2 linked regions of the Symmachiella macrocystis genome follow. The protein of the gene in region 1 interacts with the protein of each later gene in a pairwise test. Links are inferred from orthologs where the notes say so. Each region holds a gene or a part of one and is shown in the gene's direction. Other genes may lie near its edges.

Region 1 (7,672 bases):
GATTTTTGCGACACTGTCGTGTTCATCGACGTGCCGGAGGAAACCCGCCGCAACCGTGTGATACTAAATCGGAACTGGACCGCGGAGGAATTCGCGTCCCGAGAAGCCAATCAACTTCCCCTAGAGACTAAAAAACAATTATCAGACCACGTCATCGACAATTCAACAACTGTTGAATTCGCAGCCCAACAACTGCGGCAAGTCGTCGCGAAGATTGCCGAGAGTTCGGCGAAGAGCTAATATGAGACACGGGTGTTCCAGAGACTTGGCGGAAATGATGCGAGCCAAAATCGGGGTATCTCTCCTTTCAGAATGTCCACATCCAGCACGGAAGCTCGCGACCAAAAATCATGCCTTACGTGAAACGACCTCGTTTCACCCGCCCAGCGCGGAATTCCAACCCACAAATCCACCAATCGGTTTATTCCATAGTGTTGCAGCCACAAACCGGCGGCAACAATCCAAGTCGCTTAATTCGCCCACCCTCAATGGATTCCATCCATTCGGTCATTCGACCACCAACCAGAAAGTCTTGAACAATGGCCAAGTCCACTAAGCCTCGCAGCCCCAAAAGCGAGCAAACCGGCTCCACCTCCACCGTCGAGGGGGCAGGGCCTTTGAGCGCCGCCATGCAGCGCGATACAAGCGGTTCGCAAACCTCGACCGTTGGCGGTCAAAGCCGTTCCGACGAGAACGCCAGCCGAGCCGACCGCATTCGTGCCAACTCAGCCGATGAACGCTACGAAGAGATCAAGCGGGGCGACATTCACATTGCTGAATTGCAACGGATGACCATGAAGGAGTTGCTCACCCAAGCCCGGCTAGAGCAAGTCACTGAATACTCTGGACTCAAAAAACAGGATCTGATTTTCAAGATCCTCAAAGAACGCACCAAACTCAACGGCTTGATGTTCGGTGAAGGAACACTGGAAGTGCTTCCCGATGGCTTTGGGTTTCTCCGCAGCCCGGATTACCATTACTTGCCTTGCCCGGACGATATTTACGTCTCTCCCAGCCAGATTCGGCGGTTCGGACTGCGTAACGGTGCCATCGTCGCCGGCCAAATTCGTCCCCCGAAGGAAAACGAACGTTATTTCGCGCTGTTACGCGTCGAAGCCATCAACGGCCAAGACCCCAACTTGCTCACCGAGAAGGTCTTCTTCGACGACCTAACGCCGCTGCACCCCGAGACACGCTTGCGTCTAGCCGCCGAAGCCAGCGTGCTCAGTACGCGTGTCGTCGACATGATCGCTCCGATTGGTATGGGACAACGCGGGCTGATCGTTTCGCCACCGCGGGCAGGGAAAACCATTTTGCTGCAACAATTGGCGCAAGCCGTACTCGCCGCACACCCCGAAGCGTATGTGATCATGCTGCTGATTGATGAGCGGCCCGAAGAAGTCACGGAAATGGAACGGCACGTCAAGGGGCACAATTGCGAGGTCATCAGCAGTACATTTGATGAGCCGCCCAGTCGGCATATTCAGGTCTCTGAGATGGTTATCGAAAAGGCCAAGCGGATGGTCGAATATGGCCAAAACGTGGTGATCTTTCTGGATTCCATCACGCGGTTGGCCCGCGCTTGGAACACCGAAGTTCCGCACTCCGGAAAAATCCTCTCCGGTGGTGTCGATGCCAATGCCTTGCAGCATCCCAAACGGTTTTTCGGAGCCGCCCGGAATGTCGAAGAAGGGGGCAGCCTGACGATTGTGGCGACTGCCCTGGTCGACACCGGCAGCCGTATGGATGAAGTCATCTTCGAAGAATTTAAGGGAACCGGTAACACCGAGTTGCACTTAGATCGCCGCATGGTGGAAAAACGGATTTGGCCGGCCATCGACGTCAATCGCTCCGGCACCCGCCGTGAAGAATTATTGATCAACGAAGACGAATTGCGCCGCATTTGGATTTTGCGGCGCGTCCTCAACGACATGAATCCGGTCGACGCCATGGAACTGTTGGTCAACCGCATGCAACGCACTAAAACCAACGAAGAATTCTTGCAAAGCATGAACCTGAGTTAATGCCCGGTCTGCTTTGTTTTCATCGAGCCTACCGTTATTGCTTGATCGCAAAACGACGGTGGCTCCCTCTCCGGACAATGATCGTTTCACAAAGACACACCCATGCCTGAAGAAATCCAAGGTGATTTGCTGTCCTCCGCTGGCCGGTTTGCCATTGTTGTTGCCCGCTGGAATGAACTGGTGACCCGCCTGATGTTAGACGGGGCCATCGACACACTGCACCGGCACGGCGTCGCCGACGACCAAATCACCGTCGTCTGGGTCCCCGGATCTTTTGAAATCCCTATCGTCGCCGACAATCTTGCCCGTAGTGGAAACTACGCCGGCGTTTGTTGCCTCGGTGCGGTGATTCAAGGGGAAACGACCCATGATCAATATATCAACCAACAAGTGGCTGCAGGCATTATGCAAGCAGGCCGCGAAACCGGAGTCCCGGTGACGTTTGGCGTGTTGACTTGCCAGAACATGGAACAAGCCCAGGACCGTGCCGGCGGCAAGGCGGGCAACAAAGGCCGTGACGCCGCGCTTGCTGCTATTGAAATGGCCAATTTGATGGCTAAGCTAAGAGGTTAGCCGGAGATGATTCGGCAACGTTGAAAAACAGACTTGCATTCTTTCAGTCCCTCCCCCCTAATTGCCGCAAGCGGCAATTCCTTCCAGCTTTGAGGCTAAGGCTTTTCATGGCGCGTCGCAGCCGGGCACGAGAAACGGCCCTACAACTGCTCTACCGACAGGATCTCAATCCCGCCGGCAATTTAGAGTCTGCCGGTGAATTCATCGAAGAACGGCTTGAGGACCAAGCCCTGCGCGATTTTTGCTGGAACTTATTTACCGGTGCGCTGGAATGGCGCAACGTGATCGATACACGTATCGAAGAGGTGGCCGCGAACTGGTCATTGCGGCGAATGGCGCCGACAGATCGCAACGTGTTGCGTCTCGGTGCTTACGAGTTGCTCTATACCGACACACCCAATCGGGTGGTCATCGACGAATCCTTAGAGCTGGCAAAGAAATTCGGCAACGCGCAGTCGTCGCAATTCGTCAATGGAATCCTGGACCAGTTAATGCCCACCTTGACCGACGAATCCCCCGACGCTCCGACGCAGGCGATGTAACAAGAATCCGCCAGCGCCCAAGAAATCTTCGGTGCGGGTGGACCTACGTGATAAGCGTACGCGGGTGCCTCTTATGCTCCGATGCGGGTGCCACTGGCGGCTTGCCCGCCAGCGCCGAGTAAAGCTGAGCTTCCCCCTACCCAGGGACGTCGGTTCACGTGCGTCCGGTATACGAGTCGTCAGTGGCACCCCGAATCGGGGCGGCGCTATACTCAACTGAGCGCTGCAGCAGTAAGAGGGCAGCGACTACGTCCAAGGGGCGTTATTTCCCAACCCCCGAGCCGCGGACGATTTCGTCGAAAATGTCCACCAGTTCCGAGCGGGACAATCCATTGCCGTCGATGACCAATTGCCCTTTGTCCAGGGCGGAGCTGGCTGATTCTTGTCCTGTCGCCAAAGTGGCAAAGGTGTCGGCATCCAAACGGTAGACGGCGGTGCATTTTTGATCGCGGCCGATATCGGCCCCCACCAACTTGCCATCCTGCAGCATCAGGTGCCAAGCGCCGCCGCCGCCACCGGTGACTTCCAGCCCCAAGAGATGCGCGTCGGCTTGGCCGTTCGTTTGTTTTTCTCCGGCATCCACCAACGGTTTGAGGTGTTGATGCGGGTCGAAATCGAGGTCAACCCGTTTGTCGCGACCACCGCCAAAGTTCCCGTCGATCGCCACTTTCGACATCCGTAACAACATCTCGCGGTCCACATCGGGACAGGGCAGGTGCGGCATGGCGGTTAAGGTGTTTGTGCAATCAAACGTCGGGTCATCCCGCCAATACGAGTTGTAGACGTGAATGTTGTCGTTGAAGATTTGCTCAGCTTCGCCCCAGTCGTCGATTTCCGCATCTTCGCCAACGAACTTCGCACTATAAAACCGCGTGGCGTCTTCTAAAATATCGCTCACCAGACGAATCGTCGCCGGATGCCGCGGGGTCAGATGGTAAGTTTGACCGTGCAGTTCCGGGTGCGTGACAATATGTGCCGTTGCCGCACTGACCCAATCCACGGGGACCAGATTCTTCGATTCATTACCGGAAAGTTCAAATCGTGCGATGGAACGTACGCGACCCGTATCGTCTGGATCCATCGAGCGAACAAGGGTGTAGGCCAACTGCAAAGCGGCGTAAAACCCGTGGTAGGTGCTTGTGTAGCCAGTTTGAGAATCGCCGACAATGATTGCCGGGCGACAGATGGTGAGGTCGTCGATGAACGTCGCCGCGTGCACCATTTTTTCGGCGTCGATTTTGCTCATTTCATAATCGTTGCCCCGTTCCTGCCCCACATCCAATTCCGTTTCCAGCACGCGGCCTTCGCGGAGCCCGCATACGTAAGCGGTCGACATGTGCAAAAACTGGCGGATGCCCGTCTTTTCGCACAGATCCAAGACGTGTCGCACCCCTTGAATATTTGACCTCCAAGGTTCGCTTTCCGGTCCGGTACTGTGGAAGGTCAAACTGGCGGCATTGTGAATCATGCCGCTGCAGTGCTCTGTAACCCATTTGACCGAGCGGTCATCCAGCCCCAGGTTTTCCTGGCTGATATCCCCCTCCAAGACCACCGGTCGAGGCATGGCGTGTCCGAGACGTTCTTCCCAGAAAGCCATCATTTGCTCAACACGTTGACGCACGGAAGCCTTCCGCGTCGGGCGGACGAGCACCGCCAACGGGACTTCGGCTTGCATCAAGTCACGAATCAAATAACGGCCCAACAGGCCAGTGGCACCGGTCAGTAACTGGTAGGACATACAAGGGCTTCCGAAATCAGTGAGAAGAGATCAAGCGTTCCAATGGGACAAGTCGTGCGTGCTGTCGAAATTTGTGCAGTTTTACGAACCCAGGTTGTGGTTTACCGCGGAAAACTAAGGGATCAGGATACGCATCCCCGAGATTTGAAACCTCTCAACAGAGAAAGAGGTCCGACACCTGGCGTCCTCTCTTTTGCGAGAAAGACAATTGTCTCGGTTGCGGGAACGATTTCAAGACGTATCTTAAATTTGCGAAAGGCAAGCTCTCAACGAAAAGTATCGACGGGAAGGGTGTTGATTCAGAGCGAAACTCTCGGCGGTCATGCGACCCTATCCGCCAATACAGCCGGTTCAGGCGTTGTTGGCAGCCTGTGTGGCCCCGCTAATTCCGACGCCGCCGATTTATGTTGACGGAGACGACTCGGGCGGAGGCACAGCAGTGCTGGCAATAATACCAAATCGCCGACCAAGGCCGCAATCAACAGCGAGCACATCAACAGGCCAAACCGGGCTGTCGGTGCAAAGCTACTCAGAGTCAACGCCAGCATGCCTATGCTGGAGATCAGAGCCGCCTTAAAGATCGGGCCCCCAGTTTGCCGGAGTGCCTCACGCGACGCCTGGGCGGAGGAGATTCCGCGGTTGAACTGTGATTGATAGTGCACCAGAAAATGGAACGTGCCGTCCACGGCAATCCCCAAAGCGATGCTGCCGGACATCATCATGCCGATGTCGACCGGCATACCGACCCAGCCCAGAATCCCGTAGACAATACAAATCGGCGTCAGATTAGGAATCATCGCCACCATGGCCGTTTTCCAAGACCGCAACGAAACGACCATTACGCCGGTGATGATCAAAAATGCCATCAAAAAGCTCTCGTGAAACCCTCGAAAGATCTCCTGCTGTGCGTGATTCAACATGGGGGCGATGCCGGTAAAGCGGACAGGCAACCCTTCGGCCCGTGCTTGCAGTTGCTCAAAGATTTCGTGCTGTGACAACCCTTCACTTGTGCTAATTCGCGCGGAGATCCGCCACAGCCGTTCGCCGTCGGCAATATATTCGTTGTGCTCCCGCTGCGATTCGGCGCGTTTTAATAGCCGCCCGAGCGTAAACGGGTTTTGCGGCATCTCTGAGGGGAAAAACGACGCTGAGGAAATCGTGTGCCGAACGGCGGGATGGCCGGCGATCACAGCTTCGATTTCACGTACCTTTTCCAACCGCTCAGTAAAGGGCAGATCGTTGTCACGAAACTCGACGACTGCTTCAATCGAGTCGATATTCGTGAGTTGAGCTTCCACACGCTGTGCGTCGGTGAGGACTTTGCTGTTTTTGGGGAGGAAGTCGAGCGGATCAATCTTTGTCTCGATCGACAACAACCCCACGCACGTCACCATGATCATAGTTACCGTGACCAAGGAAACGACTTTGCTGTGTGTCGAGATCCAATCTCCCAGGCGAGAACTGATCGCCGCGCCTTGCTCTTCGCATTGAGCCTGTGGTGGCCAGATCGTCATCAAAGCGGGCGTTAAACCCAACCCGGTAATCAATGCCACCACCGAGCCCCATGCAGCCGCATAACCGAATTGGTTGACGGGGAGGATGTCGCTGACCGCTAACGAAACCAGGCCGATTGTTGTGGTCAATGTCGCTAGACAGCAGGGCTTCCAGGCGGTTTTCAATGCCTGCCTTAATGGGTCGTCGTCGTCAGGTGCGGCGGTGTAGTAATGCATGAAGTGAATCGAAACAGCCAACGTAAATATCATCACCATCACTGACAACGCGCTGAGGATGAAGTTCATTTCCCCGCCGGCAACGTGAATACCTGCTAACGTCAATTGAATGGCCCAAATGGTCAGTCCGAGCAGCGCTAGTGACAATTGCCATTGCCGCGTGGTGTAGGACAACAATCCCCAACAGACCAACAAGGTGATGAAAAAGAATTTCTGGTTTTCCTCTTCACTCCCCAATCGGTCCAATTCGGTGACGATGACCGGCGCGCCAGCCAGGCGGACCTGATCGCCCCGGAGTTGGCAATACTCCAGCACACCAGTCACGGCATCGACCGTCTTCGCACGATCGCCATATCCTTCGGGGGACAACAAGCAAATCAATCCCACCAATCGGCCGTCTTGGGATAGGGTCAATCCCTTCAGTCGCGTTTCCGCTTCGACGTCGTCAACGCCAAAGCTGGTCATAATGGCTTGCATCCGTCCGGGAGACCAACATTTCCGCACACAGTCGAGCCGTTCCAGCCGTTCGCAAACCGCTTCGACCAACACATCATCTTTCGATGTGTTTTCAATCCCGACGACGATGAGTTCTTCTACGCCAAAATCGCGCTTGAAATCCTCATAGTTGGCACGCACTTCGGAATCGCGAGGCAGCCAGGTCTCGATGTCGTTGTTCGCCGGCAATGTTTGTGCTTTGACAAACAGCACTGGAAACGACAACAGCGTGAGGAGGAGCAACTTGCCGCTGTGTTTTTGATAAAACTCGGAAAGGGTCGACAAAGCCACGTCCTCTCAGTTGTTGTTAATCGCTGTATCGTTGACGTGTACAAAATGTTTACCGCCAAAACCGCAGCGAAGATCGAGCCGCAGAAGGCTGGCCGGATCGCCAGGCTTTTCCTCAGTAAACAGATCGTGTCGGGGGCGTAGAGGTTGCCGAGACGACGAGACAGTCATAACACGTATAATTGTAGTTCCGGGGCCGTGCCGCGCGGTTGGCGGGCAGGGGCGTATCAGCTGGGGCTATATACTCCTATCGATCTTCCAGAAGCTGTCCCGCAAGTCCAA
Region 2 (7,557 bases), on another replicon or contig:
CGCCGATCGTCAAGCACCCATCCAAACATGGGGGGCGAATTCGAGGGTCGGTTCATGTTTCAGTGGCGAACTTTCACAACGTAGAACTGTCAACATCTGAAGGATAGGCACAAGTAATGTCTTGTTTGTGCAGCCTGCCTTTCACTGCGAAGTTGCACAAACCGTGTTGGAAATTGGTCAAGTATCCCGGCAACTTGGGGAGCGCCACCCTAGAAAACGGAGGACGTTGGAAATGTCCCGCTATCGTAATCCGGCAATTCGACAACTTACCGAGCAGCAAGTCCGCTATACGCCGCGCGACGCTCGCCTTCGGCAGATCGAACGCGCCGAACAACTCCTCGAGGAAATCGACCTCGATAAAGAGTATCATTACAATGATCTCTGTCAGAAAATCACGACCTACAAGGCCGAGATGTACCCGCACTTAGTCCTCTCTGGGGCTGATGCGGCGCACGACGTGCGTTTGTTTGTCGAAGACTTATCTGACAGCGCAGACATTGCCGTCGAGAGCTTGGCGGAGCCGGTGCTCACGGTTGGCGATGTCAGCGAACAATTTAACGTCTCCACGAAAACCGTCGATCGCTGGCGGAGCAAGGGCTTGGTGAGTCGTCGCTTCAAGTTTGGTAACCGTAAGCGAATCGGCTTCCTGAAATCCTCGGTGGATCGTTTTGTGCGACGCAATTCCGACGATGTGCACCGTAGCACGCGCTTTAGCCAGCTGACGGTGGAAGAGCGTGAAGACATAATCACACGGGCACGCCGTTTCGCTCGCGCTGGTGGATGCCCGGCTGAAATTAGTCGACGTATTGCCAAGCGGTTGGGTCGGTCCCCGGAAACGATCCGTTACACGCTTAAGCATTATGACGCTGAGCACCCAGAATCCGCGGTATTTCCGCACGCTAGTGGTCCGTTGACCGACGAAGGCAAGAAGCAGATCTACCGCAATTTCCGCCGGGGAATTCCCGTTGAGCGGTTGGCGAAGCAGTTTTGCCGCACCAAGGCCAGTATTTACCGAATTGTATCGGAAATGCGGGCGCAACGGCTGATTGCTCAACCGATCGATTTCATCGACAGTGAAGATTTCGTGCGGGACGATGCCGACAAGTTGATTCTTGGCCCGGTACCCGTCGTCGAGAAGAAGGCAGCCGCATTTAAGCCGCCGCCGGGCTTGCCGCCCTATTTGGCCAGCCTGTACCGCGTGCCGCTGCTGACTAAGGACGAGGAAGTCTACTACTTCCGTAAAATGAACTACCTGAAGTTCAAAGCGGCCGAATTGCGTGGCAGCCTGGATTCGCGAAAAGCCAAATCGAAAGAAATGGACGCGATCGAAAAGCTGCTCAATGAGGCCGTTTCGGTCAAGAACCTGCTCATTCGGAGTAATTTGCGATTGGTCGTCTCGATTGCCAAGCGGCATTTTCGACCAAACACGAATTTCTTCGAAATGGTCAGCGATGGGAATATGTCGCTGATGCGGGCGATTGAAAAATTCGACTATAGCCGCGGGAATAAGTTCTCCACCTACGCCACCTGGGCGATTATGAAGAACTTCGCGCGATCGATCCCAGCCGAGCACACCCGTTTGGATCGTTTTCGTACCGGAAACGAAGAGGTGTTCCAGGCGAAATCGGATACGCGTTCTGTTCCCTTTGAGCTGGAGTTGAATAATCAACGCCAGCACGAAGCGATTATGAGTATCCTGTCGCAACTGGACGACCGGGAAAAAGACATCATTTTGTTCCGTTTCGGACTGAATCAGGGAACCGAGCCCCAGACGTTGGAGCAGGTCGGTTACCACTTCGGTGTGACGAAGGAACGAATTCGACAACTGGAAGCGCGGGCCTTAAATAAGTTGCGAAAAATTGCCCAGGAGGCCCGGCTCGACATTCCCGGAGTCTAAAACTCCCTCCCGGCTTGCCGAGCAATCGCGCCGCAAGGCGTTGGGAGTTTGGTATCGCATCACAACGTCGCGAACCTCTCACCCATCAGGGTGTCCAGGTTTGCGGCGTTTTTTTTATTGGTCATCACCAAACTTGGAAAACGGCTTGGCTCCATTTTGGGGTGTGCAAAGGTGATTTGAGGTGCCCAGGGGCGTCGGCGGATCGTTGAATGTGGCGTGATTGGGGTGCAAGCGAGCAAAATTTCAGAAAAGGGGAGCCGGAGCGTTGATAAATCCGCAGGACGTTTGTCTAATACGCGGTTTCGCACTGGCAATGACGTCGAAGGTCTCAGCCCATTGGGCTGGTTGAAGTTCGACCTGTTCCCAGCATGTGCCGACCACTCAATCTGGTTTTCTGCGATCTCCTTGCGTTTCGACTTGCATGGGCGGATCGGAATGCTATATTGGGCAGCTTGTTGCGTCGGAATTGTTTCGATTAGTTTTCACAGCGAATAAATTTAGTTTACCGCTAGCGTAGCTCAATTGGCAGAGCCCCGGTTTTGTAAACCGGAGGTTGTGGGTTCAAGTCCCACCGCTAGCTCCAGCGGACAGGCGGAGGAGATGTCTTCGGTGGTCCGCTTCGTGAGGGGCGAGGCTGGGGTCGCAAGGCTGTTGCTCGCCGTTTGTTTGAAGTCGACAATTAGGGGGAATTCCCGAGCGGTCAAAGGGGCCAGACTGTAAATCTGGTGGCTCAGCCTTCGCAGGTTCGAATCCTGCTTCCCCCAATCAAGAGGGCAGCGGTGATTCGGCGTTCATTGCTGTTGGTCGTAGGTTCCGGAGAAACGTTGCGGGCGTCGTATAATGGTATTACCCCAGCCTTCCAAGCTGGAGACGTGGGTTCGATTCCCATCGCCCGCTTTTTCGCGATGAGTTGCGGGGTGGCCGGCTTGGCGATTCGAGTTGGGAGTCCGAGCGACTTGATTCGCTGCTGTAGCTCAGCCGGTAGAGCGCGTCCTTGGTAAGGACGAGGTCGCGGGTTCAAGTCCCGCCAGCAGCTCTTGCAGCTGATTTTGGCGAGCAAGTTTTTGCGGTCGATGAGGCCGTGTTGCATTAAGTGTTGAGTTGGAATTAACAACTGTCCCGGGAGATTGAATAGGTAGGGAGAAGAGATGGCCAAAGAGGTCTTTGAGCGTACGAAGCCACACGTCAATGTTGGGACGATCGGTCACATTGACCACGGAAAAACGACACTCACCGCGGCGTTGTTGATGGTGCAGGGTGCCAAGGGTTTGGCGACGGTGAAAAGTTACGCCGATATCGCTAAGGGCGGAACCGTCCGTGACGAGACAAAGACGGTGACTATTGCCGTTAGTCACGTCGAGTACGAGTCTGAAACCCGTCACTATGCCCACATCGACTGTCCTGGGCACGCTGACTATATTAAAAACATGATTACCGGGGCGGCCCAGATGGACGGGGCGATCCTCGTGGTGTCTGCGGCTGACGGCCCCATGCCTCAGACGCGAGAGCACATTCTGTTGGCTCGTCAGGTTGACGTACCGGCGTTGGTGGTCTTTCTGAATAAGTGCGACCTGGTCGACGACGAAGAGTTGCTCGAGCTGGTTGAGATGGAAGTTCGTGAATTGCTGAGCAAGTACGACTTCCCCGGCGACGACATTCAGGTTGTTCGCGGAAATGCCAAGGGTGCGTTGGATAACCCGACTGATCCAGCCTTTAATGGCTGTATCGCCGAGTTGATGGACGCCTTGGACTCGAATATTCCTGAGCCGGCGCGTGAGTCCGACAAGCCGTTTCTGATGGCGGTGGAAGACGTGTTCTCGATCGAAGGTCGTGGGACGGTTGCCACTGGTCGGATTGAGCAGGGCGTTGTCAATGTCGGCGAAAAAATTGAAGTCGTCGGTTTGAAGGATACCGTCGAGACCACCTGCACGGGTGTCGAGATGTTCAATAAGACTCTCGAAACAGGTATGGCTGGCGACAACGTGGGCTTGCTTCTGCGTGGTGTTAAGCGTGAAGATATTGAGCGTGGGCAGGTCTTGGCCAAGCCGGGTTCGATTCATCCGCACACCAAGTTTGAAGCCGAAGTTTACGTCCTGAGTAAAGACGAAGGTGGGCGGCACACGCCTTTCTTCAGTGGCTATCGTCCTCAATTTTACTTCCGTACAACCGACGTGACCGGGGCTGCCAAGCTGCTGGGTGATGCCGAGATGTGCATGCCGGGCGACAATGTTCGCTTGGAAGTCGAAATGGGTTCGCCGGTCGCCTTGGAGGACGGAAGTCGCTTCGCGATTCGTGAAGGTGGCAAGACCGTCGGCTCGGGTGTTGTGACCAAGATTGTTGAGTAATTGTGATTCAGTGGGCACCCGCCGGCAGTTTTTCGGCGGGTGTTCATTTTCTGTATCGGTTTCGGCGCGGCCGCGTGCCCGTGCCGGGAATAGGTGGAGTGAAGTCATGGCCCGCGAGTATGTTTGGCTGGAATGCACCGAGACCGGTGATCGGAACTATCGTGTTCAAAAAGAAACACGTGGTGCAGAGCGGCTGGAATTGAAAAAATATTGCCCGCGGCTTCGCCGTCATACGGTCCACAAAGAGTCACGGAAGAAGTGATGTCGCGGCGATGGGCGGCGGGTTCTCCGTCGCGTTTTTGGGAGTCCGGCAATTCACCAATGCCTAGGGGTGTAGCTCAATTGGCAGAGCACTGGATTCCAAATCCAGCGGTTGGGGGTTCAAGTCCCTCCGCCCCTGTTTTTATGCTCGCCGCTGACTTGCCGCTGGCACGACATGATTGAGGATGGTGTGGCTTGCCGGCAGTTTGCCGCGTATTGTCCAGGCTGTTGAGAGGATGGCGGGGGCCGCCGTAGTGCGGATGTGGTTTTTCGGAGCCAATTTTCATGGCCACGCAGCTTTTAGGAAAAGGTTGCCGGTCGTTCACACGTGATACAAATCGCCCTGGGGCGTGAATTCATGGCAAACGCAAAAAAAAGCACCTCATTTTTGGGCGAACTGCTGAGTTTGCAGTCGTATAAGCCAAAGCAGGGACGGCTTGTCCGGCAGCTGACGACAGCTGGCGTGGCGCTGATTGCGCTGCTCGGGGCGGTTTCGCTCTCGCAGGGCCCGATGGTTGGTGTTGAGCCGGAATTGGTTCGCATCGGTGTACCGGTGTTGTTGTTTCTGGTTGGCTTGGTGTTCGCTTTTCGGGTTGTGAACTATTCTGTGTTTGCCGACTTTTTGATTGCCGTGCAGGGAGAGTTGACCAAGGTCTCCTGGCCCAGCAAGCAGGAATTGAAGAATTCGACGATCGTTGTTGTGGTGACGATGTTCGCTTTGGGCGGCATGCTGTTGGTATACGATCTTTTTTGGTACAAATTAATGACAACAGTCGGCGTGCTTGTTGAGGCGTCGTCTTAGCGTTATGGGGCGAGATCGCCCTTGGTGTGTGGGTTGGCCGGTCGTCTGCTGTGTTGCGTCGCTTGCAGACGGGAGCCTTGTTGGCGATTGTGTTTAGTCGTCAAATTCTACTGGGGTTCCGGCAGGGTGAAGGAAAGGCCGTCATGGCTGATGAGACCAATGCAGGTGGCGAAGCCGCTGAGCTTGAAAATACGGAAATGCTCTGGTATGTGCTCAAGATTCAGAGCAACCGTGAGAAATCCATAAAGAAGTCGCTTGAGCGGCGTATCAATCGTGAGGGATTGGAACGCTACTTCGGTGAGATTATCATTCCGACAGAAAAAGTGTCGGAAGTTAAAAACGGAAAGAAGAAAGTCACCGAGCACAAGTTGTTTCCCGGCTATTTGATGGTCAACATGATCCTCAATGATGATACGTGGTTTCTGGTGCGGGAAACAGGCGGAGTGGGGGACTTTACCGGTTCGGCGAATAAGCCGATTCCGATGCAGGAGCACGAAATCGCTCGGATGCTGGGTCGTGAAGAGCAGAAGGAGGAAGAGGCGCCGCGGGTGGCCCTGACGTTTGGCGTGGGGGATACCGTGAAAATCAAAGAAGGCCCGTTTGAGGGGTTTGAAGGCGCGATTGATACCGTGGATGAGACAACCGGTCGTTTGACAGTGCTGGTTGAAATTTTCGGCCGCACGACACCGGTCGAAGAGCTCGAGCATTGGCAAGTTGAGGCCGTCTGAAATCAGCGTGGCGGAGCGTGCGTCTCGTTCGGGGAATGCGATATTGAGGGATCGGCCAGCGGGTTCGATGTCACCAAGAAACAATTTTTCGGCAGTTTAATAAAGCAGGCAAGCGATGGCGAAGGAATTAGTTACAACGATCAAGGTTCAGGTGATGGGTGGCCAGGCAACGCCGGCCCCTCCCGTCGGTACCGCGCTCGGTCCTCACGGTGTGAACATTGGTCAGTTCGTGATGCAGTTCAACGAACGGACCAAGGAGTTCACTGGTACCACGATTCCGGTGATCATTAGTGTTTACAACGATCGCTCGTTCGACTTCGTGCTGAAAAGCCCGCCTGCAGCGATTTTGCTCAAGCAAGCGGCTCAAATCGCCAAGGGGTCTGGTAACCCCAAAGCGGATAAGGTCGGCACTGTGACACAGGCGCAGTTGGAAGAAATCGCCAAGACGAAATTTGAAGATCTGAATGCACCGGACATCGCCCAGGCAGCACGGATCATTGCCGGCACCGCGAGAAGCATGGGGCTGGAAGTCGTCGGTTAATCAGCGGCGCTGTGAAGGCACCGGATACATTTGAAGTGATCAAGTCAGTTGGAAAGAGTAGTCGAGGCTCGATGATGGCAAAGCAATCCAAGCGGCAGGAATTTCTGTTGAAGCAGGTCGAGGGGCTAACGAGTGTTGGTTTGACCGAAGCGGTCGCCAAGCTCAAGGGCTTGGAACCGTCACTGCCTAAGAAGATTCCGGCCTGTAAGTTTGACCAAACAGTAGAAGTCGTTATGCGGTTGGGCATCGACGTCCGTCAGGCTGACCAGATGGTGCGGGGTTCCATTGTGTTGCCGCATGGAATCGGGAAGTCCAAAACGGTACTGGTTTTTGCTCAGGGTGAAAATGCGACCGCGGCCGAAGAAGCCGGCGCTGATTTTGTGGGTGGCAAGGAATTGGCGGATAAGGTGAAGGATGGCTGGCTGGAATTCGACGCAGCGATCGCTACGCCCGACATGATGGGTGTAGTGGGGCCGTTGGGCCGTGTGTTGGGACCGCGGGGGCTGATGCCTTCGCCTCGTGCTGGCACGGTGACCCAAGATGTGGCGAACACGGTCAAGGAATACAAAGCGGGTAAGGTGGAGTTCCGCGCTGATGCTGGTGGCAATGTGCACTGTGTGATGGGCAAATTGTCGTTCAGTGAAGAGCAGTTGGTGGACAATATTTCCGCTTTCATCAAACAGATTCGGGCGATGAAGCCGTCGGGCTCCAAAGGGGTTTACGTGCGAACCATCGCCGTGTCAGCCACACACAGCCCGGGAATTGGTATCGCGTTGTGATACTTGCGGCGGTACGCACTCGGTTGGCCGGAGTGTGTGCTGAGCGACGCATTGACTGTTTTTCAGTCAACATGGCTGCTTGAAATGTGGCATCGGCGGGATTGTTTGGGCGATTCTGACGCTTTTGGCATAGAAATCGCTTCGGACGCGTGACTTTTTTCTCCCGTTGGTTTAGTGTACGCGAGAAGCCCCGGCGCAGCCGGT

The links.
Region 2: the proteins of rho (region 1) and nusG interact in binary tests that used the Escherichia coli proteins (3 or more experiments, as listed by UniProt). The link is inferred for Symmachiella macrocystis from one-to-one orthologs.

What each region holds. Positions count from the first base shown.
Region 1 is NZ_SJPP01000002.1:576,460-584,131, forward strand. What follows is about bases 1-2,826. They hold rho (transcription termination factor Rho), read left to right. Parts: upstream 1-629; coding sequence 630-2,024; downstream 2,025-2,826. Other genes in these bases: coaE (dephospho-CoA kinase), read left to right, coding at 1-240; ribH (6,7-dimethyl-8-ribityllumazine synthase), read left to right, coding at 2,127-2,597; nusB (transcription antitermination factor NusB), read left to right, coding at 2,705-2,826. In the rest of the region: more of nusB, read left to right, coding at 2,827-3,139; CA54_RS20300 (SDR family oxidoreductase), read right to left, coding at 3,402-4,877; CA54_RS20305 (efflux RND transporter permease subunit), read right to left, coding at 5,198-7,387. UniProt on the Escherichia coli protein: Facilitates transcription termination by a mechanism that involves Rho binding to the nascent RNA, activation of Rho's RNA-dependent ATPase activity, and release of the mRNA from the DNA template.
Region 2 is NZ_SJPP01000001.1:3,263,047-3,270,603, forward strand. Bases 4,503-7,213 are described here. They hold nusG (transcription termination/antitermination protein NusG), read left to right. Parts: upstream 4,503-5,394; coding sequence 5,395-6,033; downstream 6,034-7,213. Other genes in these bases: rpmG (50S ribosomal protein L33), read left to right, coding at 4,503-4,504; secE (preprotein translocase subunit SecE), read left to right, coding at 4,862-5,305; rplK (50S ribosomal protein L11), read left to right, coding at 6,149-6,574; rplA (50S ribosomal protein L1), read left to right, coding at 6,649-7,213. In the rest of the region: CA54_RS12535 (sigma-70 family RNA polymerase sigma factor), read left to right, coding at 233-1,897; tuf (elongation factor Tu), read left to right, coding at 3,046-4,242; more of rpmG, read left to right, coding at 4,349-4,502; more of rplA, read left to right, coding at 7,214-7,353. UniProt on the Escherichia coli protein: Part of the processive rRNA transcription and antitermination complex (rrnTAC). The complex forms an RNA-chaperone ring around the RNA exit tunnel of RNA polymerase (RNAP).